2 regions of the Arthrobacter sp. BC5 genome follow, and region 2 is predicted to be linked to the other one. Evidence: riboswitches for the same ligand, from Rfam matches in the RefSeq annotation. Region 2 holds a riboswitch; the other holds the start of a gene.
What was found. A riboswitch is a leader RNA that binds a small molecule or an ion and turns the genes downstream of it on or off. The one in region 2 is predicted to bind S-adenosylmethionine.
Positions count from the first base shown of each region.

Region 1: it holds a riboswitch for S-adenosylmethionine, as region 2 does, so the genes downstream of both, AC1MFI_RS17335 (bifunctional o-acetylhomoserine/o-acetylserine sulfhydrylase) here and AC1MFI_RS09670 (AmiS/UreI family transporter) in region 2, are expected to answer to the same signal.

Region 1 covers NZ_CM155273.1:3,699,172-3,714,959, forward strand. Annotated here, with positions in the region: gene AC1MFI_RS17300 (M28 family peptidase) at 1-195, shown strand, start outside; gene AC1MFI_RS17305 (DMT family transporter) at 260-1,225, opposite strand; gene AC1MFI_RS17310 (RNA-binding S4 domain-containing protein) at 1,267-1,497, shown strand; gene AC1MFI_RS17315 (alpha/beta hydrolase) at 1,535-2,215, opposite strand; gene AC1MFI_RS17320 (SGNH/GDSL hydrolase family protein) at 2,362-3,180, shown strand; gene AC1MFI_RS17325 (hypothetical protein) at 3,314-3,556, opposite strand; gene metX (homoserine O-acetyltransferase MetX) at 3,684-4,826, opposite strand; gene AC1MFI_RS17335 (bifunctional o-acetylhomoserine/o-acetylserine sulfhydrylase) at 4,833-6,149, opposite strand; SAM riboswitch class IV at 6,231-6,347, opposite strand; gene AC1MFI_RS17340 (VOC family protein) at 6,501-7,142, shown strand; gene AC1MFI_RS17345 (DUF1540 domain-containing protein) at 7,213-7,500, opposite strand; gene AC1MFI_RS17350 (CPBP family intramembrane glutamic endopeptidase) at 7,643-8,452, opposite strand; gene hutI (imidazolonepropionase) at 8,510-9,706, opposite strand; gene AC1MFI_RS17360 (formimidoylglutamate deiminase) at 9,706-11,178, opposite strand; gene AC1MFI_RS17365 (allantoate amidohydrolase) at 11,175-12,392, opposite strand; gene hutU (urocanate hydratase) at 12,424-14,112, opposite strand; gene AC1MFI_RS17375 (IclR family transcriptional regulator) at 14,109-14,795, opposite strand; gene hutH (histidine ammonia-lyase) at 14,898-15,788, shown strand, end outside.
Region 2 covers NZ_CM155273.1:2,062,875-2,078,662, forward strand. Annotated here, with positions in the region: partial or broken gene AC1MFI_RS09625 (ABC transporter substrate-binding protein) at 1-1,190, opposite strand, end outside; gene AC1MFI_RS09630 (carbohydrate ABC transporter permease) at 1,270-2,103, opposite strand; gene AC1MFI_RS09635 (carbohydrate ABC transporter permease) at 2,199-3,128, opposite strand; gene AC1MFI_RS09640 (beta-galactosidase) at 3,115-5,178, opposite strand; gene AC1MFI_RS09645 (maleylpyruvate isomerase family mycothiol-dependent enzyme) at 5,555-6,202, opposite strand; gene AC1MFI_RS09650 (VOC family protein) at 6,248-6,694, opposite strand; gene AC1MFI_RS09655 (APC family permease) at 6,947-8,401, shown strand; gene AC1MFI_RS09660 (PhzF family phenazine biosynthesis protein) at 8,438-9,274, shown strand; gene AC1MFI_RS09665 (acyl-CoA dehydrogenase family protein) at 9,346-10,614, opposite strand; gene AC1MFI_RS09670 (AmiS/UreI family transporter) at 10,697-11,308, opposite strand; SAM riboswitch class IV at 11,345-11,458, opposite strand; gene AC1MFI_RS09675 (GNAT family N-acetyltransferase) at 11,590-12,012, opposite strand; gene ybaK (Cys-tRNA(Pro) deacylase) at 12,045-12,539, opposite strand; gene AC1MFI_RS09685 (hypothetical protein) at 12,557-12,883, opposite strand; gene AC1MFI_RS09690 (LacI family DNA-binding transcriptional regulator) at 13,304-14,320, shown strand; gene AC1MFI_RS09695 (DUF503 domain-containing protein) at 14,366-14,659, shown strand; gene AC1MFI_RS09700 (HAD family hydrolase) at 14,759-15,481, opposite strand; gene AC1MFI_RS09705 (class I SAM-dependent methyltransferase) at 15,594-15,788, opposite strand, start outside.

The DNA.
Region 1 (15,788 bases), 1.6 Mb from region 2:
CAGCTGAGCGACGCCGTCGCCCACCTCACGGTGACGTACGCCATGAGCACGTTCGACGTGAACGGCGCCGGAGCCCCGGTGAAGGGCAAGGGACCGAAGGACCGCTTCGAGGGCAACCCCCTCGGTGGCGGCACCGAGAGCGGCGGTGGACTCCACCCCGAGCACGACCACGACCACGAGGTCGCGGACCGCTAGACCGGACGCCGCACTGCGGGGGCCGGCTCCTGACGGACAGGCCCCCGCAGCGCACGCCCTGGGTTCATCGGGCCCGGGCGCGCCGGGGCCAGGGCAGGGTGGTGAGGATGATCGCGCCGAGCGTCAGCAGCGTCCCGGCGATCGTCGCGAACACGATGATGGTGCCGGGAGCAGGGAACACGAGGTCGAGCAGGAGCGAGCCCACGAGCTGCCCGCCGATCATGCACAACCCCGTAAGCAGGACCCCGAGGCTGCGCACGAGCAGCGCACCGAGCCCGATGAAGACGCACCCCATGGGACCGCCGAGGTAGTACCACCACTCCGACGGCAGCGGATTGCCCGGTCCCGCGACGGCGATCTTGATGAGCCAGGCGGTCAGCAGGACTGCGGTGCCCGCGATGAAGTTCATGAGCGTGGCCGCGAGCGGCGTGCCGTAGTGCAGCGCCGCCGTCCCGTTCATCGCCTGCTGGAAGCTCATCAGCACGCCGGCGGCGACGGGGAGCAGCACGGGCACCAGCCAGCCCGATACCTCGCCCGCGGCACCGAAGCGCGGTGACACGGCCCAGACGACGGACAGGACCGTCAGGACGACACCGATCACGCGCATGGGCGTGGCCGCGCGCTTCCCGCCCGGGCCGATGCCCGCGCGGTCCACCAGGAGCCCGCTGAGCGACTGGCCCATGACGGCCGCCACCGTGAACAGCGCGACGCCGAGGATGCCGATGGTCAGCGACTGGGAGAACACGAAGAACGCACCGATGGCACCGGCCGCCACATAGTAGGGCGGGAAGCGGCGCTCGCGGACGGAGGGGATGATCTGGAGCGCTCCGGCGCGTGCGCTCGGCAGCACGAGCGTGAGGGCGATCATCACGACGAGTCCCGTGCCGAAGCTGATCAGGGCCGCCGCGATGCCGTCGTCGAGCACCGTCCCCAGGGCGCCGTTGATCCTGCCCTGGACGGGGATCGCGAGCCCGGCGGCGAGGGCGAGGGGGAAACCGAGGGCAGGGGGCAGCGCGGGCGCATCAGACACCCGTACAGCCTAGTGCGCGGGCATCCGGCATGATGGATCGCATGACCGACGACGCATCCATCGCAGAACTGCCCATCCGGGACGACATGATCAGGCTCGGGCAGGCCCTGAAGCTCGCCTCGCTCGCGGAGGACGGAGTGGAGGCCAAGGCCCTGATCGACAACGGCCTGGTCCAGGTCAACGGCGAGATCGAGGAACGCCGCGGCCGGCAGCTGCATGCCGGGGACACCGTGCACGTCAACGGCGAGACCGTCCGCATCACGCGCTCCTAGGCGGAGCGGGCGGCCCGTTCGGAGGACCCTGCGCGGATCAGCGCCGGCCGAGGACCGTCATGCTCAGGAACTCCCGCACGTGCGCGAGTTCGCGCTGGTTGATGCTGTGGAACATGTTCGAGTAGAGGATCTTGGTGAGCTTCGTGTGCTTCACCAGCCAGGCGTGGGTGAACTCGATCATCTCGGGCGTGATGACCTGGTCCTCCTGGTCACGTCCCCAGAAGAACGGGACGGGCGTGGCCGCGGCGTCGTCGTCGCGGAAGAAGGGGTGCCCTTCCGAGGGCACGGCGAATCCGGACAGCCCCACGACGCAGGCGAAGTCGGTGGGCCGGTGCCTCAGCAGCGACGTCGCCACCCCCATGCCCTGCGAGAAGCCGAGGATGCTGACGCTCGAGTGTGCTTCCCGGACGGTGTCCAGCCACGCGGACACGGCGCCGACGCTCTCGACGACCCGCTCCACCGAGTAGTCGTCCTCGCGGGACAGCGGGAACCAGGAGAAGCCCTGCCCCACGGCGCGGGGAGCGCGCACGGACGCCACGGTGAACTCCGTGGGCAGGTGGTCGGTGAGGCCCATGAGGTCCTCCTCGTTGGCCATGTAGCCGTGGAACAGGACGAGCAGGGGCGTGCCTGCCCGCTCGGACTCCGGCTTCGACCACAGGACCACGGGGTCCCAGGAACTCGTGGAGGGCGCGGCTGCGCCAGGGGCAGGTTCGGTCATGGTTCCTATCTTGGCACGACACCGGGCGTTGACTCACGGGAGGCCCGAGTTGGGAGAATGGTCGGGTGAGCACTGCCGACGCCCGATCCTCCCTGCCGACCACGCCCACGCCCTCGAGCGGCCCGGCCCCGATCCCGAACGGTCCGATGATCGATCCGAGCCTGAACCCCGAGCCGCACCCGTGGCAGAGGTATGTGGCCCTGGGCGATTCCTTCACCGAGGGGATCGGGGACCCCAACCCGGCGAGCGTCGGCGGAAACCGCGGCTGGGCGGACAGGGTGGCCGAGGAACTGTCCCGCGGGCAGGCAGGCTTCGCCTACGCGAATCTCGCGGTCAGGGGGCGCCTGCTGCAGCAGATCATCGACCAGCAGGTGGAACCGGCCCTGGCCCTGCGGCCGGACCTCGTCACCCTCTCGGCCGGCGGCAACGACCTCCTGCGCCCGGGCGGGGATCCGGATCTGCTCGCGGAGAAGCTCGACGCCGTCGTCGCGACCCTGGCGGCCTCGGGCGCCACGGTGGTCCTCTTCACCGGCCCGGACGTACGGGAGACCGTGCTGGGCAGCATCCGGTCGAAGACCGCCATCTTCAACGAGAACCTGCGCACCGTCGCGGCACGCCACGAAGCGGTCATCGCGGACATGTGGGCGTTGCGGCAGCTCAGGAACCCGCAGATGTGGTCCTCGGACCGCCTGCACTTCTCGCCGCTGGGACACCACACCATCGCCGCGATGGTCCTCGACACCCTGGCCGTCCGGCATACCCTCGAGCCGCTCCTCCCGAAGGACCTCCCGGCCCGCTCCTGGCGCAAGGCCCGCGCCGAGGACCTCGTGTGGGCCCGCGAGTACTTCGTCCCGTGGGTGCTGCGGCGCCTCCGGCACCAGTCCTCGGGCGACGGCGTGACCGCAAAGCGTCTCGAACCGTCGCCGATCTTCGGGCCGGGGATGCCCCCGGGCGCTGGGGACTGATACGGACGGCCCGGCGGTCCGGCCGGTTTCCCCGTCGGAACGACAGGAAGCGGCCGGACCGACAGGAACGACCGGCCGAAGCTCTCCCGGCCGGTCGTTCCTGTACTCTCGCGGGCCCAGCGCAGCCGTTGGTTCAGCTGTCGAGCGAGACCTCACCGTTGGCCACGGCGTCGGCGCACGCGCTGAGATCGGGCCCGGGCTTGAAGTCGACGAACTGCGGCTGCAGCTTCTGGAAGAGGAATTCGTAGATCTCGTCGCGGGACTTCCCGTCCATCGTCTCCACGGCCTCGCGGACCGCGCCCTGGAGAGCGCGGTCGGAGTCGAGCAGGATCTTGTCGCGTGCTTCCTGGTTCCAGCCAATGGTGCTCAGTTCCATGAACAGCTCCTCTTCAACGTCCGTCGATGAGTCCGGGGCGTCGGCCTCGGACGTGCCTGCCGTGAACTCCTAAGCAGGCTTAGCTCCAAGACTAGGTGCCCGTCCGGGGAAACCCAACCGTGGACTGCTACTGCGCGTAGAAGGCGGTGCGGAGCCGGCCGTCGAGCTGGTGGATCTGGGTCAGGAAGGCGTCGTGCCCCACGGGCGAGGAGATCATGTGGACGGGGACCTCCCCGGGCAGTCCGTCCGCGAGCCGCAGGGACTGCTCCGGGAAGTAGAGCCGGTCCGTGTCGACGGCGGCGATGAAGAAGTCAGACGTCGCGGCGCCGAGCGCGTCGTCCAGGCTCCCCCGGTCCCGTGCGGCGTCGTGGCTCATGAGCGCCTCGGTCAGGATCGCGTAGCTGTTGGCGTCGAACCGGTCCACCAGTTTCTCCGCCTGGTGGTCGAGGTAGCTCTCGACCTGGTAGCGGCCGCGCTCGGCCGGCCGCGCGGACCCGAAGGCCTGCTCGGCGTCCTGTTCCGCGCGGCCGAAGCGCGCTTCGAGCTCCCGTTCCGATCGGTAGGTGATGTGCGCGATGCGGCGGGCGAGGCCGAGGCCCGCATCCGGATGCGGGCCGTCGTAGTAGTCGCCGCCGCGGTAGGCGGGATCGAGCCGGATCGCCTGCAGCTGCGCCTGGGCGAACGCTATCTGTTCGGCCGAGCTGGCGGCGGTGCAGGCGATGACGGCGCAGCGCTGGACGCGCTGCGGATACATCAGGGCCCATTCGAGGGCACGCGCCCCTCCCATGGACCCGCCGAGCACCGAGTGCCACTGCCCGATGCCGAGCTGGTCGGCGAGCAGGGCCTCGGCCCGCACGGAATCGCGGATGGTGACGAAGGGGAAACGCGATCCCCAGGGCGTGCCGTCGGGAGCGAGGCTCGCCGGCCCCGTCGAGCCGTAGCAGCCTCCCAGCATATTGATCGACACCACGAAGTAGCGGTCGGTGTCCACCGTGCGGCCGGGTCCCACGAGCGAGTCCCACCAGCCCTCCTCCTCCGAGGCGCCGCGCGCCACGTGCGAGCTGCCCGTCAGGGCGTGCTGCACGAGCACGGCGTTCGAGGCATCCCGGTTCAGCCTGCCCCAGGTCTCGAAGGCGAGCTGCACCTCGGGCAGCCCGCCCCCGGTCTCCAGGGCCAGCGGACCGATCGACGCGATGCGCAGGAGCCCGTCCCCCGAAGGGCGCGTGCCGTCGATCCCGGGGTACAGCGGAGCAGGAGGGTAGGTGGTCACGAAGGGCTAGGCTCCTTTGGCGGCGCGGAAGCCCGCGTCGAGGTCGGCGAGGATGTCGGTGATGTTCTCCAGTCCCACCGACAGGCGGACGAGGCCCGGGCGCACTCCCGCGGTGAGCTGTGCTTCCGCCCCGAGCTGGCTGTGCGTGGTGGACGCCGGATGGATGACGAGCGAGCGGACGTCTCCCACGTTCGCGACGTGGGAGTGCAGTTCGAGACCGTCCACGAAGCGCTTGCCCGCCTCGAGCCCTCCGACGATGTCGAAGCTGACGATCGCGCCCGTGCCGTTCCGTCCGTACTTCCTCCCGCGCTCGTACCAGGGGCTCGAGGCGAGGCCCGCGTAGGAGACGCGCTCGACGTCGTCGTGACCCTCGAGCCACTCGGCGACGGCCTGGGCGTTCTGCACGTGGCGCTCGACGCGCAGGCTGAGGGTCTCCAGTCCCTGCGCGATGAGGAACGCGTTGAACGGGGAGACGGAGGCGCCGAGATCGCGCAGGAGCTGGACGCGCGCCTTCAGGATGTACGCGAGGTTCGCGCCGAGCGCGCTGCCGACGCCGAGGTCCCGCGCGTAGACGAGCCCGTGGTAGCTCTCGTCCGGCGTGTTGAACCCCGGGAACCGTTCGGGGTGCTGTGCGAAGTCGAAGTTGCCCGAATCGACGATGACCCCGGCGATGGCGTTGCCGTGCCCGCCCAGGTACTTGGTCGCCGAGTGGACCACGATGTCCGCGCCCCACTCGATCGGCCGGATCAGATACGGGGTGGACAGGGTGTTGTCCACGATCAGGGGGATCCCGTGCTCGTGGGCGACGGCGCTGATGCCCTCGATGTCGAGGACGTCCTGCCGGGGATTGGAGACGACCTCCCCGAAGAAGAGCTTGGTGTTGGGCCGAACGGCATCCCGCCACTGCTCGAGGTCGTCCGGGTCCTGCACGAAGGTGGTCTCGATGCCGAACTTCTTCAGCGTGTGCTTGAAGAGGTTGTACGTGCCGCCGTAGAGGCTGGGGCTCGCCACGATGTGGTCCCCCGCCTCGGCGATGTTGAGGACGGCGAAGGTCTCCGCCGCCTGGCCCGAGGCGAGCAGCAGCGCGCCGACCCCGCCTTCCAGGCTCGCGATCCGCGTCTCCACCGCTTCCTGGGTGGGATTCCCGATGCGGGTGTAGATGGGCGCGAGTTCGGTCAGCGAGAACCGGTTCGCGGCGCTCTCGGCGCTCGGGAACACGAACGACGACGTCTGGTAGATGGGCAGCGCACGCGCTCCCGTGGCGGCATCCGGCACCTGGCCGGCATGGATCTGGCGTGTCTCAAAGGACCAATCGTTGGACATGGTACTCCCTGTTCAAGGGGCTCCGCCGAGGTCCGATGCTCCGGCCGGTGCACGCCGCTCCAGGAGACCGGGCCCTGCAGGAGCCCGCGCTTGCACGGCGCCGAAGTAGCGCCGAACCTGGTCCTCACCCGGGGCACCCCACCGCGGTTGGAGGGTTGCCGGCCAGCAAGCCGGGGCTTCGTGCTGGCACTCATGACCTGCCTTCATGAAATCCCATCACGGCGGATCCGGCAACCCGTATGACCCTCCGTGAAGCAGGACCGGCTCCCTCCGATGCACCCGCGACGGCCGGGAGCGGCGGTAAGGCGAGCCTAAGTCGAGACGCAGATCACTTAGTGCCAAAATATCGGCATGCGCCTGGACCATGTCTCATATGCCTGCGAACCCGATGGACTTTCCGCCACGGCCGACCGGATCGCCGCAAAGCTCGGTGTGGAGCCGGTGAAAGGTGGTGTGCACCCGCGCTTCGGCACCCGCAACATGATCTTCCCGCTGGTCAACGGCCAGTACCTCGAGGTCGTGGAGGTCCTGAACCACCCGGCGTCGGACAAGGCCCCGTTCGGGCAGGCCGTGCGTGCGCGCTCCGAGGCGGGCGGCGGCTGGATGGGCTGGTGCGTGGCCGTGGACGATCTCGCACCGTTCGAGGAGCGCCTCGGCCGCAGCGCCGTGCCGGGGAACCGCAAGTTCCCGGACGGCCAGGAACTGACGTGGCAGCAGATCGGCATCAAGGGGCTCATCGCGGATCCGCAGGTCCCCTACCTGCTGCGCTGGGATGACGGCACCGAGTCCCTCCACCCCTCGAAGGCACGCCCGGCCGCCGTCAAGCTGGATTGCCTGACCATCGCCGGTTCCTCGGAGCGGGTGACCGAGTGGCTGGGCACCGCCGTCGAGGAGACGCTCGACGGCGTGCAGGTGCAGTGGATCGCCCCGAACGGCACCCCGGGCATCATGTCCGTGACGTTCGAGACCGAGAACGGCCGCGTCGAGATCTAGCCCTCGTCGGCACTGGACGACGAATGGACCGGACGATCGTCCGGTCCATTCCTCGTACTGGCCGTGGTGGTCAGGCGTGGGTGTAGGTGAGGCAGTCCGCTGCGTCGGCGCCCGGTCCCACCTTGACGGCCGGAGCACCGCACAGCAGGTCGTGGTTGTAGCTGCATTCCGAGCGCTGGCAGGCACCGACGTGGGCCAGCATCTTGGGCAGCCCCCCACTGACGGAGGTGTCGATGAAGGTGGCACAGGACGCGTGCTCCTCGCTCCCCGACACCGTGATGGCCACGGCGGTACAGCCGTCGCGGTTGAACGAGCAGTTGTGGACGCTGCACTCGGAGACACTGGTGACGACACTCATGATTCCTCCTGAAGGGTCCGGTGGGGCCCCCGGTCGGAGCCGCCGTCCCGCTGAATGGGATCACGGTAACACCGCGGTTCTCCGATAATTTAGTCATGATTGTCGTGCGCAAATCAGCGACGGCGAGGCTTGCTCCGGCACGTCATCCGCCGATGCCGATGGCCGGTCCGATCAGGGCGAATCCCACGAATCCCGTGATGTCGATGAGCGCATGCGCGACCACGAGCGGCATGACCCTGCGGGTACGCGTGTAGAACCAGGCGAAGAGCAGCCCCATCAGCACGTTGCCGATGAACGGGCCGAAGCCCTGGTAGAGGTGGTAGCTGCCCCTGACCAGCGAACTCGTGAGGAGGATCGCGGGCGTCGACCAGCCGAGCTCACGCAGGCGGAGGAACAGGTATCCCACCACGATCACCTCCTCGAGGACCGCGTGCCGGACGGCCGAGAGCACGAGGACCGGGATGGTCCACCAGTAGGCGTCGAGCGCGGCGGGCACCAGCGCCGTGGTGATGCCCAGGGCGCGGCCGCCGGCGTAGACCCCGAGGGTGCCGACGCCGATGACCGCGGCCAGGCCGACGCCGAACCCGACGGTACGCAGCGGCTTCTCGAAGGTGAAACCGAGGCGGCGGAACGCGGAGGCGCCGTGCCCGCTGAGCAGGAACAGCACGAGGGCCACCGGCACCAGCGCGAAGAGGATGTCCAGGAGCTGATATGCGAGGTCGAAGTACTGGCGCTCGTCGAGCACCGGATTCAGGGTGGTGGTCTGGCCCGCGAGCGGGCCGCGCGAGAGCTTCTCCGCCAGGTTCACGGTGGAGTACACGGCGGACTGTCCGAGCGACAGCCCGAAGACGATCAGCAGCTCCGCGGTGATGCGGCGCTTCGGTGCGGGGGCGTCCGCGAGGACGGGAGCGGACGCAGAGGAGGCGGAGGCGGAGGCGGACTCGGCAGGCATGGCGCTATCCTCCCAGCGGTGCCCCGTGATTCCCAGCCACCGCGCGGTCCGGCCTGCCTACCGCACCCGGGTGCCGGCCCTCCAGACGGCGTGGACGAGCGGCATGCCGGGACGGTAGGCGAGGTGCGTGGCCGATGGCGCGTTCAGCAGCTGCAGGTCCGCCCGGTGGCCGACGGCGAGCGAGCCGACGGCCCGGCGTCCGTCCACGTCGTCGCCCGTGTGCCGCCGCAGCGCAAGCGCACCCCCGTAGGTCGCCGCACGGACGGCCTCGTGGACGGTCAGCCCCATCTGCAGGACGGCGGTGGCGACGCAGAAGCCCATGGAACTCGTGTACGACGTCCCCGGATTGCAGTTGCTGGCAATCGCGAGCTGCGCCCCGGCGTCGAGCAGCCTCCGCGCGGGCGGGAACGGCTGCCGCGTCGAGAGATCACAGGCGGGCAGGCAGGTGGCAACGGTACCGGGAACGGAGGGCGCGCCCGCCCAGGTGCCGGCGAGCGCGTCGACGTCGGCGTCGGACAGGTGGTTGACGTGGTCCACGCTGGCGGCGCCGAACTCGACGGCGAGCGCCACGCCGTCGCCCTGCCCCAGCTGGTTGCCGTGCACACGCAGTCCGAGGCCCGCGTCGGCGCACGCGGAGAGCACCCGGCGGGACTGCTCGGCGGTGAAGGCCCCCGCCTCGCAGAAGACGTCGGCCCAGCGCACGTAGGGCAGGACGGCGTCGAGCATCGGGCCGCAGACGAGGTCGGTGTACTCGTCCGCGTCCTCCCCGTGCGGTACGAGGTGCGCGCCGAGGAAGGTGACCTCGTCGGCGACGCCCGCCGCGATGCGCGCGCTGCGGGCCTCCTGCTCGACGTCGAGCCCGTAGCCCGTCTTCGTCTCCAGGTAGGTGGTACCACCCGCGGCGGCCTCGGCGACCCGGGCCAGCAGGAGCCGCGTGAGGTCGTAGTCCCCCGCGGCGCGCGTCGCCTCCACGGTCACGGCGATGCCGCCCGCGGCGTAGGACTCCCCCGCCATGCGGGCCTCGAACTCGGCCGTCCGGTCGCCGGCGAACACGAGGTGGGTGTGGCTGTCGACCCAGCCCGGCAGTCCGGCGCGGCCCCCGGCGTCATGGCTCTCGTCGGCGGCCGGAGCCTGCGCCGACGGGCCGATCCAGCTGATGCGCTCACCCTCGAACACCACGCCGGCGTTCCGCAGGACCGCGCCGTCGGCGTCCTGGGTGAGCAGCTCGCCGATATTCGTGATCAGGACGGACATCAGTGGCGCTCCCGGCCGTGCGTCCCGCTCGCCCGGCGGGGCCCGGTCGCCGCATCCGCCGCGTCGTCCAGCCGGGCGATGGCCGCCACCAGCAGGCCGGCCGGTTCGCCGAGCGTGGCGTGGACACCGTCGCGCGCCACGAGGACGCCACCGACGACGACACCCGTGACGTCCTGGCCCGTGGCGGTGTAGGCGAGCTGTTCCCGGGAGGATCCGGCGGTGCGCGCACTGTGCGGGTCGACCGCCATGAAATCGGCGGCCCGACCGGGACGAAAGCCCGCTCCGCGGCGTCCCTGGGCAGCCGCTCCGCCGAGCGCGGCGATGCCGTGCAGGTCCTCGGGATCGAAGTGGCCCCGCCGCCCGGTGCGCAGGCGCTCTCCGTGCTCCAGTGCCCGCATCTCCAGCCACGGGTCCACGACGGCGTGCTGGTCGGTGCCGAGGGCGAGCCTCGCTCCCGCCGCTCGGAAGGCGCCGGCCGGGCCCAAGCCGTCCGCGAGGTCCGCCTCGGTGGTGGGACAGAGGACGACGACGGCCCCGGCATCTGCGAGGACGGCGATGTCCCGCCCGGTGGCGTGGGTCGCGTGGACCGCGGACAGCCGGTGCCCGACGAGCCCGTAGGACTCGAGCAGGGCGGTCGGGGTGCGGCCCGTGGCGCGGAGGCAGTCCTCGTTCTCAGCCGGCTGCTCGGAGAGGTGCACGTGCAGGGGTACATCCGGCGGCAGGTGCTGCGCGATGACGGCCAGCTGCTCCTCGGGGACGGCCCGCACGGAGTGGATGGCGGCGCCGACGGACACCCGCTGCGCGGGGTACAGCGAGGAGACCGTTGCACGGAGGGACGCGAGCCGGTCGAGCCATCGGGCGGCCGTGCCGTCGGAGAACCGGCGCTGCCCCTCCTCGAGGGGCGTGCCGAAACCCCCGGCGAGGTAGCAGGTGTCGAGCAGGGTCAGCCGGATGCCGGCGCGGACGGCAGCGCGCGCGAGGGCGAGCTCCATGGCGTGCGGGCCGGAGTCCCCGTGCCCGTAGGGCGTGCCGTCGGGCTGGTGGTGGACGTAGTGGAATTCCGCGACGCTCGTCCAGCCCACCGCGACCATCTCGGCGTAGACGGCGGTGGCGAGTTCCTCGTAGAGCGCCGGGGTCAGTGCTCCGGCCGCGCGGTACATGGTCTCCCGCCAGGTCCAGAACGTCCCGCCGCGGTCATGGGTGCGGCCCCGCAGGGCGCGGTGGAAGGCATGCGAATGCGCATTGGCGGCGCCGGGGAAGGCCACACCGGACAGGACGATGTCGCCGTCCTGCGCGGGGACGCCGGGCAGGACGCCGACGACCGTCCCCGCGCCGTCGACCTCCACCCGGACCGCGTCCGCCACGCCGCCGGCTCCGAGCCAGGCGTGCTCGCACCAGACGGCACCGACGGCGTCGGGCCGCGCCGCGTCCGGGCCCGGTGCGAGGCCGGGCCGGACGGCGTCCCCGGTCACAGCAGGTCTTCGAGGACGTCGGCGAGGGCCGTGGCCCCGGCATCGGCGTCCTCGCGCTCCACGAACTCCTCGGGTGAGTGGCTGATACCGGTGGGGTTGCGGACGAACAGCATGGCCGTCGGCGCGATGGCGCCCAGGATGCCGGCGTCGTGCCCCGCCCCGGTGGGCAGCGTCGGCGTGCCCGGGAAGGAGCGCCCGAGCGCGTTGCCCAGCGTGCGCTGCAGAGCGCCGTCGAAGTGCACCGTGGAGCTGCGGGATTCCTCGGTCAGCGTGGCGCGGCAGCCCTCGAACGCGCAGATCTTCTGGGCCTGGCCGTGGATCCTCTCGATGAGCGACGCCGTGACGGCATCCTCCTCGTGGCGGACGTCGAGCCAGAGGTCGATGCGCGAGGCGATCACGTTCGTCCCGCCCGGCACGGGCTGCAGCCTGCCGACCGTGGCGCGCGCGCCGTCCTGCTCCGCGGCGATCTTCCGCGCGGCGAGCACCACCTGGGCCGCGGCGATCATCGGGTCGGCGCGGTCGGCCATGAGGGTGGTTCCGGCGTGGTTGCCCTGGCCGGTGATGGACAGGCGCCAGCGGCCGTGGCCGAGCATGGTGGAGCCGATGGCGACGGCGGCGTCGAGGTCGATCAGCCCGCGCCCCTGCTCGACGTGGAGCTCGACGAAGTCGCCGATGTGCCGGATGGCGTCCTCGTCCCGGCCCAGGTGCGTCGGATCGATGCCGGCTGCCAGGGCCGCCTCGGCGAACGTGGTGCCGTCGGTGTCCTTCAGGGACCGCACGGAGTCGGGATCGAGCGTCCCGGTGAGCAGGCGGGACCCGAGACAGGAGACGCCGAACCGCGAGCCCTCCTCCTCGGGGAAGACCGCGACGGCGAGCGAGCGGTTCGGCTGCATCCCGCGCTCGCGCAGGAGGTCGACGGCGACGAGCGCCGAGGCCACGCCGAGCGGACCGTCGAATGCCCCGCCCCCGGGCACCGAGTCGAGGTGGCTGCCGGTGACGAGGGCGCCGTCGCGGCTGCCCGTCGCATCCCACCAGGCCCAGAGGATGCCGTTGCGGTCGGTCTCCACCGACAGCCCGCGGGTTGCGGCCTCGGTGGAGAACCACTCCCGCAGGGAGAGCTCGGCACCCGTGTAGACGCCGCGGGAGTACCCGCCGCGGGCCGGATCGCGGCCGACGTCGCTGATGGACTCGAGGACGGAGGAGACGGTCTGCACGTCGATGCCTTTCGGTGGCGTTGCGGGGCCTTCAGGATTGCATGGGGATGCGCACGCCGCGCTCGGCGGCGACCTCGCGGGCGCGCTCGTACCCGGCGTCGACGTGGCGGATGACGCCCATGCCGGGGTCGTTCGTCAGGAGGCGCTCGAGCTTCCGGGCGGCGAGGTCCGTCCCGTCCGCGACCGAGACCTGCCCGGCGTGGAGGGACCGGCCGATCCCGACGCCGCCGCCGTGGTGGATGGACACCCAGGTGGCGCCCGAAGACGTGGTGAGCAGGGCGTTCAGGAGGGGCCAGTCCGCGACGGCGTCCGAGCCGTCCGCCATGGCTTCGGTCTCGCGGTAGGGCGAGGCGACGGACCCGGAGTCGAGGTGGTCGCGCCCGATGACGATCGGTGCCGAGACCTTGCCCTCGGCGACCAGCCGGTTGAAGAGCAGGCCGGCCTTCGCGCGGTCCCCGTAGCCGAGCCAGCAGATGCGGGCCGGCAGGCCCTCGAACTCGACGTGCTCGGCGGCGGCGTCGAGCCAGCGGTGCAGGTGCCCGTCGTCCGGGAACAGGTCCTTGAGGGCGGCGTCCGTGACGGCGATGTCCGCGGGGTCCCCGGAGAGCGCGACCCAGCGGAACGGGCCGAGCCCTTCGCAGAACAGGGGGCGGATGTAGGCGGGCACGAATCCCGGGAAGTCGAAGGCACGCCCGTAGCCGCCTTTGCGCGCCTCGTCGCGGATCGAGTTGCCGTAGTCGAAGACCTCCGCGCCGGCGTCCAGGAAGCCGACCATCGCCTCGACGTGCAGGGCCATGGAGGCCTGGGCCTTCTTGGTGAAGCCGTCGGGATCGGCCGAGGCCTCGCGCTCCCACTCGTCGGGGGCAATTCCCTCCGGGAGGTAGCTCAGGGGGTCGTGGGCGGAGGTCTGGTCGGTGACGATGTCGACGTCGAGCCCGCGCCGGAGCAGGTCGGGGAAGACGGTCGCGGCGTTGCCGACCACGCCGACGGACAGGGCGCGCTTCTCCCGCTTGGCGGCGAGGACCTGGGCGACGGCGTCGTCGAGCGTGTCCGCGACGGTGTCCAGGTACCGCTTCGCGACGCGGCGGCGCAGGCGGGCCTCGCTGACGTCGACGATGAGGACGGCTCCGCCGTTGAGGGTGACGGCGAGGGGCTGGGCGCCGCCCATGCCGCCACAGCCTGCCGTCAGGGTCAGCGTGCCCGCGAGGCTCCCGCCGAAGCGCTTGCGCGCGATGGCGGCGAATGTCTCGAAGGTGCCCTGGAGGATGCCCTGCGTGCCGATGTAGATCCAGGAGCCGGCCGTCATCTGCCCGTACATCATGAGGCCCTCGGCCTCGAGGCGCCGGAACTCCGGCCACGTGGCCCAGTCGCCCACGAGGTTCGAGTTGGCGAGCAGCACACGCGGCGCCCACGCATGGGTGCGGAACACGCCCACGGGCTTGCCGGACTGCACGAGGAGCGTCTCGTCGTCGTCGAGGGTCTCGAGCGTGCGGACGATGGCGTCGTACGCTTCCCAGCTGCGCGCCGCCCGGCCCGTCCCGCCGTAGACCACGAGGTCCTCGGGCCGTTCGGCGACCTCGGGGTCCAGGTTGTTCATGAGCATGCGCAGCGGCGCTTCCGTCTGCCAGCTCTTCGCCGTCAGCCGGGTGCCGCGCGCGGCCCGGATCCTGCGGGACGCATCGTGGGTGGGGGTCCTCGTGCTGGAGGTGCTGCCGGTCATGCTGGTTCTCCTGTCAGGTCCTCGGGCAGGGCGACACGGGTGTCGGGGTGGGCCAGGAGGGCGGTGGCCTCCCGGGCGACGAGCGCACCGATACGGCGGGCTCCGGCCTCGGTGATGCGGTAGCTGGGGACGACGACGCTGATCGCCGCGACCGGCCGCCCGCCGGGTGACACGGGTGCTGCGATGGCGGTCACGTCCGCCTCGATGCCGTCGCGCACGACGACGAAACCGGCGCCGGGGCGGTCGCCGGCCAGGGCCGCACCGACGGCCGTCCCCTCCAGCGGGATGCTCCGCCCCACCCAGCTCGCGTGGCGCACGGAATGGGTGCCCTCGCGCATCGCCAGGTACACACCCTCGCCGTCGTGCGACGAGACGCTGAGGTAGGCGGATTCGCCGGTCTGCTCCACGAGCCGCTCGAGGGCGGGTTCGGCGAGGGACACCAGGGATTCGTGGCCGAGCGCCTGCGCACCGAGCTGCACCACCCGGAGCCCCGGCCGGTAGGTCCCGAGCCCGTCGCGCCGGACGAAGCCCGTCCCCTCCAGCGTGCGCAGGAGGCGGAGGGCCGTGGACGCCGAGAGGTCCGCTTCCCGTGCGGCGTCCGCGAGGGTCAGCGACCCGGCGTCGCAGACTGCCCCGAGGAGCACGAGGGCCCGTTCGACGGTGCGCGTCGATGATTCGGCCATGCTCCCCTCCTTGCTTTCGGCGTCGGCGTATATTTCACTTATTGAAACTCGCTTTTCATTCAATGGCAATAGCGGCACGAGTCGCAGGAACCGAGGCACGCCGTGAACCAGTCCGTGATCGTGGGGATCGGCCCCCTGTCCCCCGCCGACGTCGTCGCGGTTGCACGGTACGGCGCGCTGGTCGAGCTCGATCCCGACGCCCTGGCGGCGATGGCGGCGTCGCGTGCCGTCATCGATTCACTGGTAGACGACGGCACACCGCACTACGGCGTCTCGACCGGTTTCGGCGCGCTCGCGACCAGGCACATCCCGCTCGACCGGCGGAGCCGGCTCCAGCGCAGCCTCATCCGCAGCCATGCGGCGTCCTCGGGCGCCGAGGTGGACCGCGAGGTGGTGCGCGGGCTGATGCTCGGGCGCCTCTCCACCCTCGCCACGGGCCGCACGGGCGTGCGCCCCCTGGTGGCCGGGACGTACGCGGCCATGCTGAATGCCGGGATCACCCCCGTCATCGGCGAGTACGGATCGCTCGGCTGCTCGGGGGATCTCGCGCCGCTCTCGCACGTCGCCCTGGCGCTCATGGGTGAGGGCAGCGTCCGCAACGCCTCCGGCCAGCTCGTCCCCGCCGCCGAGGCCCTCGCCTCCGCGGGCATCCCGCCCGTCGAGCTGCGCGAGAAGGAGGGCCTGGCGCTCATCAACGGGACGGACGGCATGCTCGGGATGCTGGTCCTCGCCGCGGCCGATCTCCACCGTCTCCTCACGACGGCGGACCTCGCGGCGGCGATGAGCGTGGAGGGACTCCTGGGGACCGACGCGGTGTTCGCCGAGGATCTGCACGCACTGCGTCCGCACCCGGGCCAGCTGGCCTCGGCCGCGTCCATCCGCTCACTCCTCGAGGGATCCCCGCTCATCGCGGAGCAGCTGACCTCGGAGACCGGCCGACACCGCTTCACCCGCGTCCAGGACGCCTACTCGCTGCGGTGTGCCCCCCAGGTC
Region 2 (15,788 bases):
GGCCCCAGGTGAAGTCGGGGTTCACGTTCGAGGAGGCATCCGCGAAGACCTCGTAGATCTTCTGTCCGCCGTAGTAGTCGACGCCGCCCGCGAAGGCCTCGAGGTCGGTTGCGGACTTCGCGGCCGGGTACAGGCCGCCGAGTTCGTTGGCGAGGGCGAGGGCCTCCGGATCGGTGTTGAGCCACAGGGCGAACTCCGCCGCTTCGGCCGGGTGCTCGGAGCCCTTGAGGACCGCGGTGGAGGACCCGCCCCAGTTGCCGGCGGTCTCGCCGCCGTCCTCCCACTGCGGCATCGGAGCGACGGCCCACTTGCCGGCCGTGTCCGGTGCCCCGGAGGACAGAGTCGTTGCGCCCCACACGGCGGAGACCCAGGTCCACTGCTGGCCCTCGTTGAAGGATGCGTTCCACTCGTCCGAGAACGAGGGCAGCGTGGAGACGAGGTCCTTGGACAGCAGGTCCTGCCAGTAGGTGGCGACCTCCTCGGACTCGGGTCCGGTCAGGTTAACGTCCCAGCTCTCGCCGTCGTTCGCGAACCACTGGCCGCCGTTCTGCCAGACCATGCCTGCGAACCAGTTCACGTCGGACTTCGGGAAGTTGGTGATGTACGAGCCCTGGGCCTTGATCTGCTCCGCTGCCGCGGCATACTCCTCCCAGGTGGTGGGAACCTCGATGCCGGCCTGCTCGAAGAGGTCGGCACGGTAGTACATCGCCATGGGGCCGCTGTCCTGCGGGATCGCGTAGACCGAGTCCTCCTCGCCGAAGGTCACCTGTCCCCAGGTCCAGTCCACGAACTGGTCCTGTGCATCGGCCACGCCCTCGCACCCGGCGATGTTCTCGAGCCCGTCCTGGACCCGGAAGTTCGGCAGGGCGTCGTACTCGATCTGGCCGAGGTCGGGTGCATTGCCGGCCTGGATCTGGTTGAAGAAGTTCTGGTACGTGCCCGAGTTGCCGTTCGGCCCGGTCTGCACCGTGACCTGGATGTCCGGGTTCTTCTCGTTCCACAGCTCGACGACCTTGTCCATCCCCGGGACCCATGTCGTGAAGTTCAGCTCGACGGGCCCGTCGGATGGTTCACAGGCGGCTGCTCCTGCTCCCGCTTCAGAGCTGGCTCTCTCCGGCTGAACAGCCGGAGAGAGCCAGCGCAGAGATCATGGCAAAGGCCGCGGTGACTTTTCCGTAATGCGCGCGCATTGTCTTTCCTATCGGTGGTAGTGCGGTGCGGGGGCGGACGCTCCCACACCTGTGGTGCTGGTCGGAGGATTCGAGGGGGTCACTTGACGCCGCCGGCGCCGAGGCCACTGCTCCAGAAGCGCTGGAGCGCGAGGAAGGCGATGATCAGCGGGACGATCGAGACGAGCGCCCCGACGATGACGAGCGACCGCAGCTCGGGGATCTGGCTGATCTGGCTGTTCCAGGCGTACAGGCCGAGGGTCACGGGGAAGAGCGCCTGGTCGCGGAGCATGATCAGGGGCAGGAAGAAGTTGTTCCAGATCGCGACGAACTGGAAGAGGAAGATCGTCACGAGGGCCGGAGCCATGAGGCGCGTGGACACCGTGAAGAACGTCCGGATCTCGCCCGAGCCGTCGAGGCGCGCGGCCTCGAGCAGTTCACCGGGAACGCTGGCCGCGGCGTAGATCCGCGCCAGGTACACGCCGAAGGGGCTGACGAGGCTCGGCAGGAACACGGCCCACATGGTGTTGGTCAGCTCCACCTGGCTGAAGATCAGGAACAGGGGCAGGGCCAGGGCCGTGGCGGGGACCAGGACGCCGCTGAGCACGACGTTGAAGATCGCCTCGCGTCCCCGGAACTCGTACTTGGCGAGCGCGTAGCCGCATATGGCGGCGATGATCGTGCCGATCAGGGCACCCACGCCCGCATAGAGGGCCGAGTTCAGCAGCCACCGGCCGAAGAGGCCGTCCCCGTAGGAGAAGAGGCGCCCGAGGTTGCGGAAGAACGTCCCGAAGGAGTCCGCCGTGAACCACAGGGGGGCCGTCGAGGTGATCTCGCCACCCGTCTTCGTGGACGTGGTCAGCAGCCACCAGATGGGGGTCAGGAAGTAGAGGGTGAAGACGCCCATGATGAGCATCGCCGCGCTGCGGGACATGATGCTCTGCCGGGGTCCGCGGGCGCGGTCGCCGGCGTTGTTCGCCGTCGAACCCGCTCCGCGCTGTCGCTTGGAGGCGGTGGCTGGGGCTGCCGTCACTGGGAGACCTTCCGCTGGGTGGACTTCAGGAAGATGAAGGAGAGGATGAACGTGGCGAGCGCGAGGACCACGGAGAACGCCGCGGCGAGGTTGTAGTTCGGTACCGACGCGGTGGTGTAGACCGCGAGGTTCGGGGTGAACGTGCTGTTGATGGCCGAGCTGAAGCTGCGCAGAGTCTGCGGTTCGGCCAGGAGCTGGAGCGTACCGATGATCGAGAAGACCGCCGTGAGGATGATGGCGGGGATCACCAGGGGGATCTTGATGCGCCAGGCGATCTGCAGGTTGCTGGCGCCGTCGAGGCGGGCCGCCTCGTAGATCTCGGTGGGGATGGCGAGGAGCGACGCGTAGATGATCAGCATGTTGTAGCCGACGTACACCCAGGTCACGATGTTCGCGATGGCCCACAGGACGAGGTTGCCGCCGAGGAAGTCGACGTTCGAAGTCACGGCGCCGAAGGGCGAGAGGGACGGTGAGTACAGGAAGCCCCACATGATCGCGGCGATGACGCCGGGAACGGCGTAGGGGGCGAAGAATGCGAGCCGGAAGAACTTCTTGCCCTTGAGCAGCGGGGAATCCAGCAGGAGCGCGAACAGCAGGGCGAGGCCGAGCATGATCGGGACCTGCACCACGCCGAACAGCAGCACGCGTCCCACGGACTCCCAGAACGCCGTGTTCTGGAAGACCTGCTCGTACTGGACGAGGCCGCCGAAGACCTGGCGGGGCTTGCCGAAGGTGCCCTCCCGCTCGACGGTGAGGAGCGACTGCACGACGGCGTAGACGATCGGGATCGCGTAGAAGGCGAGGAACAGGAGAGCGAAGGGAGCGATGAACAGTGCCACGGCCCGGCGCTGCGTCCCCGACGATCGGTTCTTCCTCGTGGCAGGAGGCGCCTTCGGGGCCCCCGCCGGAGTGCTAATGACTGTCATTGCCTGCGTCCTTTCGGCTCCGGGCGGAGCCGTCGGTGTCGGGATTTCCTGGGGTGGTGCGAACGACGCGGACTGCGCCGGCGGGAACGACGACGACGTCGGCCACGGCCTCCGCGGTCAGCAGTTCCAGACCGCTGACCCGGTGCTTGCGGTCCTCCGTGGAGTGGTTGATGAGGAAGACGTAGTCGTGGCCGCTGCCGCGCCGCGTGACGGACTCGAGGCCGGGCTCCGTGTCGGGCACTGCGATCCCGGCGGCGACGGCGGCCCGCAGCAGCAGGTCCTTGAGCACGGAGCCGTCGAGCACCGTGCCCACGTACCATGCCTCGCCCGCGCCGAAGCCGTTGCGGGTGACGGCGGGACCGCCCGCACGGTGGCCCGTCGCGAAGCGGAGCACGGCATCGGCCGTGGTGAGGTGGAGTACTTCGGACCACAGCGAGGCGGGCGAGCCGTTGTCCAGGACCAGGGGGTGCGCGGGATCCAGCGGGAAGAACTCCTCGGAGCGGATTCCGAGGAGTTCCCGGAAGGCGCCGGGATAGCCTCCGGGCCGCACCCGTTCGTTCTCGTCGACGATCCCGCTGAAGAAGGTGATGAACGCGGATCCGCCGTTCTCGACGAAGGCCTCGATCACGGCGGCGTGCTCGTCACGGATCAGGTAGAGATTCGGGACCACCACGAGCTTGTAGGCGGAGAGGTCCGCGCCCGGTGCGACGACGTCGACGGTGATGCCGGCGTCCCACAGTGCCTTGTAGGCGGCGTGGACCTGCTCGATGTAGCGGACGTCCCCGGAGGGGTGGGACTCCTGGTCATGCGCCCACCAGGCCTCCCAGCTGAACACGAGTGCCACGTCGGCGTGCACCGTGGTGCCGGCGAGCTCGCGCAGCTTCCCGAGCGAGGCACCGAGTTCGACGACGTCGCGCCAGATCCGCGAATCCGTGCCGGCGTGCGGGATCATGGCGGAGTGGAATTTCTCGCTGCCCTGCAGCGAGGCCCGCCACTGGAAGAAGCAGAGGCCGTCCGCGCCCCGGGCGAGGTGCGTGAGGGAGTTCCGGAGCATTTCTCCCGGCCCCTTGGCGATATTGCGGGGCTGCCAGTTCACGGCGCCGGTGGAGTGCTCCATGAGCAGCCAGGGCTCGCCCTGCGCCAGTCCGCGCGTGGTGTCGGCGGCGAAGGCCAGCTCGGCGAGTGGGGCCGGGAGGCGGTGGTCGAGGTAGTGGTCGTTGGCGATCACATCCATCTCCGGTGCCCACGTCCAGTAGTCCTGGTTGCGGATGTGCGCGGCGACCATGAAGTTGGTGGTCACCGGAACCCCGCTGTTGCGCCGGAGGACGGCTTCCTCGGCCTTGTAGTGCGCGAGCAGCTCGTCCGAGCTGAAACGGCCGAAGTCGAGCGTCTGCGTGGGGTTGGTGGCCGAGAGGGTGAGCCTGGGCGGCAGCACCTGCTCCCACGCCGAGTAGCGCTGGCTCCAGAAGGCGGTACCCCAGGCGGCGTTGAGCGTGTCCAGCGTTCCGTAGCGGGAGCGGAGCCAGTGGCGGAAGGCCTCGGCGGAGACATCGCAGTAGCAGAGCGCGTTGTGGCAGCCGAGCTCGTTCGAGACGTGCCACAGGCGGAGGGCGGGGTGGCTGCCGTAACGCGCCGAGACCTGCTCGACCAGCGCCAGGGCATGCTGCCGGTAGACGGGGGAGCTGGGGCAGAAGGCCTGGCGTCCACCGGGCCAGCGGGCGGTGCCGTCAGCCGTGCGGGGGAGGATCTCCGGGTACGCCGTGGTCAGCCAGGCGGGGGTGGAGGACGTTCCGGTGCCGAGGTTGACGCCGATGCCGTTCTCGGCCAGGAGGTCCATCACGGCGTCCAGGTTCTCGAAGCGGAAGGATCCCTGTTCGGGTTCCAGTTCCGCCCAGCCGAAGATGTTCACGGCCACGAGGTTGACGCCGGCCTCCTTCATCAGCCGGACATCCTCGTGCCAGACGGCTGCGTCCCACTGCTCCGGGTTGTAGTCACACCCGTAGACGAGCTGCCCGTCGGACAGTCCTGCGACAGTGGTTGTGCGTGCCAAGCCTGCTCCTCCATGGTGCGGTACCGGGTTTCCGGCCGCTGCGGATGGAGAGATTGCCTGCGTTGTGTGAACGCTCCCAGAACTGGGCGGCTTCGCTCCCCATCGAGTATCTGTGAACGTTCCCAGAGTATTCCCGGTCACACCGGCTGTGAACGGGAGCGACCGCTTGTCCCGCACGCCCGTCCCGTACTGCTGCGCGGCGTCGCGCCCGCTTTCGAGCGGATCGGGCCTGGTGAGCGGCGTGTCCGGCCGCGACGCGCACGGTCACCGCCCCGGCGCGTGCACGACGCCGCAGCGAGGAGGTCAGGACGCCGGGGCGGCGGAGCAGGTGCGCCGAACCGGGCGGCCGAGACCGGCGGCGGCCACCAGGATCCAGTCAGCGTCCGGAGGAGAGGCGCTTCCGCAGCAGGGCCACTCCGGGCCCGTCGAGATCCTCGAGGTAGGCTGGTCGCCCGGCCAGGGACATGACGAGGGCGAGGAGGTCGCCGCGCACGCCGGGCCCCGCGCCGGCGGCGAAGGAAGCATCGGTCGCCTCCAGCCGCAGGCCCGCGGCATTGCGCCGACTCGGCACCGTGAAGTCCTTCGCCATGAAGAACTCGGCCACGGGCAGGAGCGCCTCGATGCTCGGCCGTGTCGGGATACCGAGCGGACGGCGGATGTCCTGGGCATGCACCACGACCTCCCCGAGGTAGGCGGGAACATCGGACGACGGCGCTGTCGACAGGTCGACGACGCTCCGGAAGAGGGCGAGCGTTTCGGCAGGGGACGCGCCCCTGCACTCCGCCAGCCGGCGCCGGTTGTGCAGATGGGGGCGGAAGCCGGCGAACATCATGCTCCGGATCCACCGCCACCGGTTCACGGATGCGGCGGCCGAGAGGTGTGCGGTGACCTCTTCGACGTTCCACTCACCGCACAGTGTGGGACCCCGCCACTCCTCGGGCGAGAGGGTGGCGAGGTCCCGGGCGAGGGCAGCGCGCTCCGTATGAGCCAACTCCCAGAGGATTCCGGTGCCCGTTGCAGCCATGCGCATTCCTTCGGTGGTGGTGGTCCCCGATCGGGGCCGCGGCGATCAGGCCGGCTGCTGCTCACCGTACTTGGCCTGGACGGCTTCCCAATCGCCGGTCCGGGCGATGGGGTCCATCCACATGATCTCCCAGGTGTGCCCGTCCGGATCGGAGAAAGAGCGTGAGCGCATGAAGCCCAGCTCCTGGGACGTGCCCTCGACGGCGCCGGCGGCGACGGCCCGTCCGACCAGCGCGTCCACGTCGTCCGATGCATCGACGCCGATCGCGTTGATGACGGCGGAGGTGGATGCGGTGTCGGCCACGGGCTTGTCGGTGAACCGGGACCAGTGCTGGTGGGTCAGGATCATCACGTGGATGGTGTCGCTGATGGTGATGGCGCCGGCGTCGTCGTTGGAGAAGTTCGGGTTCAGCGTCCAGCCGAAGCTGGTGTAGAACTCCTTGGACTTCGCGAGGTCGCGGACGGGGAGGTTGATGAAGACGTTCGTGGCCATGGCCGTTCTCCTGTTCGTGGATGCTGCTGCGGATCCGGAAGGTGCCCCGGATGGGCTCCTGTACCTCTTAGACGGTGGGCCGACCGGGAAATCATCGGTAGGCCGGAACCGAGGCGGCGAAGAGGTGTCCGGCTGCCGTGCCCGACGACGGGCGGAGTCCGCCGGCGCCACTGCTGGGATTGTGCCCCCTACCCCTTGCTAAGAAGGCTGAAGGAGACGACAGTGAGGTGGAAAACCTAGGGGAGGCCGATCATGAGTACTTCTGCGGAGCACGTATCCGACGCACCCGCGAGCACCGGCGAACCGGAGCTCAAGCGGGTCCTCGGACCGAAGCTGCTCCTCCTGTTCATCGTCGGCGACATCCTGGGTGCAGGCGTGTACGCCGTCACCGGGACCATGGCCGGGACGGTCGGCGGGCTGGTGTGGCTCCCGTTCCTGCTGGCCTTCATCGTGGCGACGATGACCGCGTTCTCGTACCTCGAACTCGTGACGCAGTATCCGCAGGCGGCCGGTGCCGCCCTCTACACCCACAAGGCGTTCGGCATCCACTTCGTCACCTTCCTGGTGGCGTTCGCCGTCGTCTGCTCCGGCATCACCAGCGCCGCCACGTCCGCCAACGTCCTGGCCCAGAACCTCTTCGGCGGGCTGGAGGTCAACGGCTGGATGGACATGCCGGGGCAGGGCGTGATCACCGCCGTCGCGCTCGGCTTCATGCTGCTGCTGGCCGTCATCAACCTGCGCGGTGTCGGCGAGAGCGTGAAGTTCAACGTGGTGCTGACGCTCGTCGAGGTGGCGGCACTGTGCATCGTGATCGGCGTCGGCTTCTTCGTGATGGCGCAGGGCGACGGCAACGTGGGCCAGGTCTTCGTGTTCACGGACTACCAGGACAAGGGCATGTTCCTCGCGGTGACCGCCGCGACCTCGATCGCGTTCTTCGCCATGGTGGGCTTCGAGGACTCCGTGAACATGGTCGAGGAGACCCGGAACCCCGAGCGCATCTTCCCGCGCACCATGCTCACCGGCCTCGGGATCGCCGTGATCTTCTACATGCTGGTCGCGATCTCGGTGGTCACGGTGCTGAGCCCTACGGAGCTGGAGGGCATCAGGGAGGCCGAGGGTGCAGCCCTGCTCGAAGTGGTGCACAAGGGGTCACCCGATTTCCCGATCGACAGGATCTTCCCGTTCCTGGCCGTCTTCGCCGTCGCGAACACCGCACTGATCAACATGCTGATGGCGAGCCGGTTGATCTACGGCATGGCCCGGCAGGGCGTCCTGCCCCGTCCGCTCGGCAAGGTCCTCCCGGTGCGCTGCACTCCCTGGGCCGGCATCGCCTTCTCGACGATCCTCGCCCTCGGCCTGATCCTCTATGTGACCAGCGATCCGGAGAGCAACATCGTGGCCAACCTCTCGGGCACCACGGCCTTCCTGCTCCTGTGCGTCTTCACCGTGGTGAACGTCGCCTGCGTGGTGCTGCGACGCAAGCGGGACGTCAACCGCAAGGTCTTCTTCACATCCCCCGGGCCGCTCCCCATCGTGGCCGCGGTGCTGTGCGCATTCCTCGCCGGGCCGTGGGTGGGGCGCGACGCCGTCCAGTACCAGATCGCAGGCGGCCTGATGGTGATCGGCGTGGTCCTGTGGTTCGTCACCTGGCTGATCAACCGGAGGACCAACACCCGCGCCGGGGACCTGACGGCGATGGACGGCTGACCGAGCCCTGCGCAGGGACGCTATAGCATCGCCCACATGGAGATTCTTCGCTACGCAGCGTTCACGGACCGCGCCGAGGGTGGAAACCCTGCCGGAGTGGTGCTCGACTCCGACGGCCTGACGCCGCACGAGATGCAGTCCATCGCAGCCCGGCTCGGGTACGCGGAGAGCGCCTTCCTCTCCCGCCGCTCCCCGGGTGGTGCGACTGTCCGCTACTTCGCGCCCGAGGCCGAGATCCCGTTCTGCGGCCATGCGACGATCGCCACCGGCGTCGCGCTCGCCGAGCGCGGGGGAGTCGGGACGCTGGCCCTGTCGACGCCGGTGGGTCCGCTCGAGCTCAGGACCGAGCGGGTGGGCGATCGCGTCGTCGCCTCCCTCGTCACGGTCGAGCCGTGGGTCGACGGCATCGGCGACGACGTCCGCGCGGAGCTCCTGCGGCACCTCCGCCTCGGCGAGGAGGAGGTGTCGGCGGACCTGCCCGTGATGCTGTCCTTCGCCGGCAACATCCATCCGATCGTGCCCGTGCGCGACGCCGCCGTCCTGCGGAGCCTCGACTACGACTACGAGGGGCTGAAGCACCTGATGTCCGAGCGGGGGTGGGGCGCGACGATCGCCGTCGTGCACCGGCTCGGTCGGGATGTCTTCGAAGCGCGCAACCCCTTCCCGCCCGGCGGGGTGCGCGAGGATCCCGCCACGGGCTCGGCCGCGGCGTCTCTCGGCGCCTACCTGCGTGCGCGGGGCGAGGTCACGCCGCCGGCCACCCTCACCGTGCACCAGGGGGCCGACGTCGGGCGCCCGTCGGTCATCACGGTGCTCATACCCGAGAGCGGTGGCATGACGGTCTCCGGCGGAGCGGTCCGGATCCCCGACTAGGTGGGCGCACAGGATCGCCGGCGGGCGCCTGCGTGCAGGACTACGAGCACGCGCCGTCCGGTTCCCGGCGGTCAGCCCCCGGTCGAGGCCCCCGGCGCCGCCGCCTTCGGCGCGGATCCGATGGACCAGACCCGCGGGGGCACCGCACCGTTGACCGAGTGGTCACCGATGATCCTCGCCTTGAAGACCCACGGATTGTGGTTTGCGGCGGTACGTGCGTTCCGCCAGTGACGGTCGAAGTTCTTCGCCGTACTGACCCCGGACGCCGCGAGCGCGTTGAAGACGTCCGACGTCGCCCGGGTGGCGAGCGCCGACAGGATCACCTGGGCCTTCGCGGTCTCGAGCTCGGCGACGTCGTTGCGCCGCTCGTCCTCGACCTCGTCGTCGAGGAAAGCGCCCTCGTACGCATGCTGCAGGGCCCTCGCAGCCCGCTCTACCGTCGCGTCGGCCGCGTACGCTGCCGCGGACACCTCGCCGATGACCTGCAGGATCTGCGGGTCGGCCGCGAACGACGACGCATTGCCGTGGCTGAAGATGCGCGTGCGGTTCCGTACCTCCTGAGCGACGTCCCGTTCCGCGGCCGTGATGGTGCCGGCGAGCACGGCGAGCAGCACCGCCTGGTAGAACGCCGTCTGGTACTTGAACCGCGTGTCGAAGTCGATCACGTTCTCGGCGTCCACCCCTGCCCCGTCGAAGGTCGACGTCCCTGAGCCGGTTGTCTGCTGGCCGAAGCCGTCCCAGTCGTCCGCGTGCGTGACGCCGGGCTGGTGGGTGCTGACCACGGCGATCACCTTCACCCCGTTGTCGGTGCGCTGGGCGAAGGTGTCGATCCAGTCCGCGAAGATGCTGCCGGTCGAGTAGTACTTGGTGCCGGTGATGCGGAAGCCGCCGTCGTTCCTGTCCGGGTCCGGGCTGACCTTCGTGATGACGTCGCCGATCGTCACACCGCCCACCTCCGTCCACGAGTTGCCGACCGTCTCGCCGTCCACGAAGCGCTTGAGCCACGTCTCGCGCTGCCGTCCGGTCGAGACGAGGCGGTCCTCCACGAAGGCGAAGTGTGCGCGCAGGGCCTGCGGGATGTTGGAGTCCGCAGCTGCGAGCTCGGTGAGCAGCCGGAACAGCTGGGGCAGGGATGCTCCGAAGCCGCCGTCGGCCACCGGCACCCTGAGGGCGCCGAAGCCGGCCTCGATGAGTGACCGGATCTCCGGTCGGGGCAGCTCGTGGTCGCGTTCCCGGCGGGAGGCGCCCTCGGCGATCCTCGCGAAGAGGGGACGGAAGCGGGCGGCCAGGAGTTCGTAGTCCGCGTCGGCGGTAGGAGGAGTGTGCGTCAGGGTGGTCATGATGGACCTTTCCGGGAGGGATGGCGACGGATGGGGACGGAGAGGACAGGTGGAGGGCGCAGGTGGGCGGAACGGTGGAGTATCAGGCGGAGACCGGGACGCGGGGTACGACGGCGGGTGCGGGACGCGTACTGATCGCTGCGGCCGCGACGAACAGGACCCCCAGCGCCGCGGCGGCCGCGATGACCGAGGACCCACCGCTCGGCCAGGCACCGTTCAGGCCGAGGACCGCCGGGATCACCGTGCTGGCCGTCCCCACGAGGATCGCGCTCCAGCCCGTGATCCGGGTGAGACGGGCTGCGCCGCGGGCGAGCAACAGGAAGAAGAGCGCCCAGAGCACCGCCCAGCTGAGCCACAGCACCGAACTGAGGGGATCGCTGCCGGCCGACGTGCCGGCGAAGACGAGGGCCAGCACGGCGACGAACCCGCAGAACCAGCCGACGCCGGCGGATCCGAGGCCGGCCACCGAGCTCAGGCCCACGTACAGGTAGGTGAGTCCGAAGAGGACGATCCCGCCGGCCGAACCGGCGGTGCCGGGCCCACCGGCCGACGCGATGAGCAGCGCGACGACCAGTTGCAGTGTGCCGATGGCGAGGTTGAAGAAACCGGAATCGCGTGGCGTCACCCGGCCCAGGAGAGTGAGGCCGTTGATCAGGAGGGCTGCACCGGAGAGCAGGAGGCAGATGTACGACATGGGTGTCCCATCGACGGGACGCGGACCCGCAGGTACGCGCCGTGCTTGCCCCGAAGCGGTCCGTACGGGGCCTGATCCTCACCTGGGGCACCCCACCACGGAGGGGGTTGCCGCCCGACGAGCCAGGGCTTCGCGTCGGGACTCTTGATCTGTGGTGCCCACACTAGGTGGTCCAGGGGGCCGGGGACAGGGATGCGACGGCGGATAACGCCCAGTGACGCCCGGTGACGCCCAACGACCTTCCGTTGTCGGACCCGGCAGCGGGCGACGCGGAGGTCAGGTCACGGCCGGTAGCCGAAGGCCGCCAGTCCGAGGTCGGGGTGGGCCTGGAAGCCCAGCGAACGATAGAACGGGTGCGACCGCGCCCCGTCCTCGGAACCGTCCGCGTCGGTACTGAGTGCCACGAACATGCAGTGGCCGTAGCGCGAACGGACCTCGTGCATCAGGGCACGGCCGACCCCACGGCGCTGCGCCCCGGGGTGCACGAGGATGTCCTGGACGTAGCAGATGGACTCTCCGTCCGAGACGGTGCGTGCGAGGCCGAGGAGGCTGCCGTCCTCGTCCCGCGCGACAAGAACGAGGTGTGATCCGGCAAGGCTGCGCCGTAGCCTGTCGGGATCGCGGGTGTAGGCGGTCCACCCGACCGATTCGTACAGGGCGAGCGCTTCCGCAAGGGGCGGGATCTGCCCGGCGATGATGTCCACCTCGCCCACCCTAGCCGCTGGCCCCGACTGCCCTACGGTGCGGCGATAGGAGCCGTCAGTGCCTTCGTGGCGGTGATCAGGTCACCGGGCGCCAGCTCGATGTCCAGCCCTCGCAGGCCTCCGGACACGAAGACCGTGGGGTGGTCGAGGGCGGTCGCGTCGAGAACCACGGGGGAGGGCCGGCGCTGCCCGATCGGGGAGATGCCGCCCAGGACGTACCCGGTCTTCCGCTGGGCGACGGCGGGATCGGCCATCGTCGCCTTCCTTCCGCCGAGCGCGGCCGCCAGGGCCTTCAGGTCCAGGGTTCCGCTGACCGGGACGACGGCGGCCACGAGCGAACCGTCGACGCTGGTCATGAGCGTCTTGAAGACCCGCGCGGGTGCCACTCCCAGCGCGGCGGCGGCCTCCAGCCCATAGCTCGAGACGCCGTCCTGGTGCTGGTAGGGCCGGGCGGTGAACGGGATTCCGGCTGCCGAGAGGGCGGCGAGCGCGGGGGTGCTGCGGGATCCTGTGGGTTTCCTGCCCACGGCACCTCCTCGGGGTATCACGACACCGAAGCGACGTCCCTGACCGCCACGGGATCCAACTCGGGGCGGCCCCAGGCTCCGGCGAAGTCGCAGGACAGGATGAACTCGGCCATGGTCGGGCCCGTCAGGACGAGCCCTTCGACGTAATCTACGCCGTCGTGCTGTACCGGTTCCACTCCGCGGGACTGGAGGGCCTCGAGCAGGACATCGGTGTCCAGGGCGTCTTCAGCCCGGAGGGAGCACCAGTACACGTACAGGCCTCCCACCTCGTCGAGGGTTGCATACGAGCCGTCGCCGGTGACGGTGGTGCAGTCGTGGAGGAAATTCTCGAGGTGCTGCGTCATGGTGTGTGTTCCTTTGCAGTGTCGGGAGCGGTGTCGGGAGCGGTGCCGTCGAAGGACCGGCCGGCAGGGGGATGTCCGGCTCGGCGCGATCGGCAGGCAGTGCACGCTGCGCTTGATCCGCGTCAGCCTGCGGGGATGGCAGGGGAGGGCGGAGGCGTCAGGACGCCGCGGGAGTGTGCTCGGGTAGGTCGTGCGGGCGGGACGGGAATCCGGCCGGCCGGGGCTGTGGAAGAAGGGCTTCCTGGTTGTTCATGGTGCACGCTCCCTCTCGGGGATGGTGCTCTGCTTTTGGGTACCCGGCGGACGAGCCAGGGTAACGAAGAGAAGAACCGAAGACAGCCGCCTTCTTCTAGACAACTACCCCCCACCCTACGCTTTTTCCGCCCGGCCGGCGCGGGGAGGCTCCGCTACAGTACAGATATGCCCTCGATCCGCACCCGGAACCGCCGGGCGACCATCAATGACGTGGCGACGGCCGCCGGCCTCTCGCGCGGCACGGTATCGCGGGTCGTCAACGGTGAGAGGTACGTGTCCGACGAGGCGAAGACCGCCGTCGAGGAAGCCATCGCCCGTGTCGGCTACGTGCGCAATTCGGCCGCCCGGAACCTGGTCACCCAGGAGTCCCGGGCCATCGCCCTGATCATCCACGAACCCCACTCGCTGCTGTTCGAGGACCCGAACATCGGGTCCATCCTCCTCGGCGCCAATGCGGTCCTCTCGAAGGCCGACTACCAGCTCGTCTCCCTCATCATCGACTCGGACCGCGACAGCCGACGGGTGGCCGACTACCTCCGCGGCGGGCTCGTGGACGGAGCGGTGATCGTCTCCGCACGGGCCTCCGACCCGATCGCTTCCGCCGTGCGGGACATCGGCGTCCCCGCAGCCTTCGTGGGACACCCGCCGGGGACGCCGGACCTGCCCTACGTCGCCATCGACAACGCCGCTGCCGCACGTGCCATCACCCAGCGTCTCGTGGAGACCGGACGACGGCGGATCGGCATGATCGCCAGCGCGATGGACCGCGATTCGGGGCACGACCGCTTCACCGGCTTCCGCGAAGCGCTGGGCGAGCGCTTCGACGCCTCATTGGTGGTCGAGTACCCGCTGTACACCTATGCTGCCGGGCTCGAGGGCATGCAGGAACTGCTGCACCGCTGCCCCGAGATCGACGGCGTCTTCGCCGCGTCGGACGCCGTCGCGGCCGGAGCCATGACCGCGCTGCAGGAATCCGGCCGCAAGGTGCCCGACGACGTCGGGATCGTCGGCTTCGACGACAGCAGCTGGGCCCTCCGGACACGGCCGCAGCTCTCCACGGTCAGGCAGCCCGCGGACCTCCTGGGTAGTACGGCGGCCGAGCTCGTCCTGGCGCAGATCAGGGGACTGCCGAGCCCGGTGCAGGTGCTCGAGACCGCCGTCGTCTGGCGGGATTCGGCCTAGCCCGGACGGAGTTCGACAAGACGGCGTTCGACAAGGAGGACTGCCATGTGGATCGGGTTCGTCGAGTTCGACATCCTGCTCGGAGACGTGCACTCGCTGAAGGGCAAGCGGTCCGTGGTGCGCCCGCTGGTATCGGACCTCCGCCGGACGTTCGAGTTGTCCGTCGCCGAAGTGGGGCACCAGGACCTGCACCGCCGGGCCGTCGTCGGCGCGGGGCTGGTCGGAGGCGATCGGCAGCACGTGGTGGATGTGCTGGACCGCGTGGAGCGATTCGTCGCGGCGAGGCCGGAGATCGAGCTGCTGAGCGCCCGACGGCGTCTCCTCAGCAGCGAGGACTAGCGCCGCGACGGCCCGGTCGGAGGGTGCGCAAGCGGGCAGGCGTGCACGCCCCACCGGGCGGTACGGCGACCCGGCTCAGGACCCGGCTCAGGACCCGGCTCAGGACCCGGAGGAGGACGTGGCGAGCCGGTGGAGAGCGCCGTCGTCGAACGCGTCGAGCAGTGCGCGGATGTCCTTGTAGACCTCGACGGCCCCGGCGTCGCGCAACTCCGCCTCGCTCGTGCCCCCCGAGGCCAGGCCGATGGTCGGGATCCTCAGTTCGGACGCGGCGAGAACATCCCAGACCGAGTCGCCGACGAACACGGCGTTCGCCGCCTCGAGGCCGCCGGCGTCGAGCGCCGCCCCGAGGATGTCGGGGGAGGGCTTGCTGTTCCCGGCGTCGGAGGAGCTGGTCGCCGCGCTGATCGCTTCGTCGGCGTCGATGATACCGCGGAGCACTGCGAGTTCCTGCTGGGAGGCGGAGGAGGCGAGGACCACCGTCAGGCCGTCGTCGGCGCAGCGGCGCACGAGCTCGCCGGCGCCCTCGAAGGAACGCAGGCCGGGCCAGTAGCCCGAGAAGATCGCGCCGTGCGTCGAATCGAGCTCGGCGTCCTGCTCGGCGTCACGGTCCTCGCCGAGGAGGTGTGCCACGAGCTTGTCCCCGCCCATCCCGATGGCCCGGTGGATCTCCGCCATGGGGACGTCGTGCCCGAACCGGCGAAAGGACTGCCACCACGCGATGGTGTGCTGGTAGTTGGAATCGACGAGCGTGCCGTCCACGTCGAACAGCACCCCGTGCCGCATGTCCGTCGATCCTGCCGATTCCGTGGTGCCGTCCGCCATGTGCTCTGCCCTTCGCTCGTCCTGATGCCTGCCTCTCCCGAGTCTAGGAACGCGGACACCGCCGCGGGGCGATGACGGTCGGGTTGCGGCCCGGCGGGAAGTGTGGCTCCCGCTACGGCAGCGTGACGGGTTCGACGACGATCGCCACGCGCTCGTCCCCGATGCGCGTCAGCACGAGTGTTGCCTTCCTCCGTCCCTTGCCCGAACCGGTCAGCAGCTGCTTCCTGACCTCTTCCGGCGTCACGGAGGTGCCGCGCTTCTTGATGTCGAGGACGCCGATTCCCTCGGAGCGGACCCAGGCCTTGAG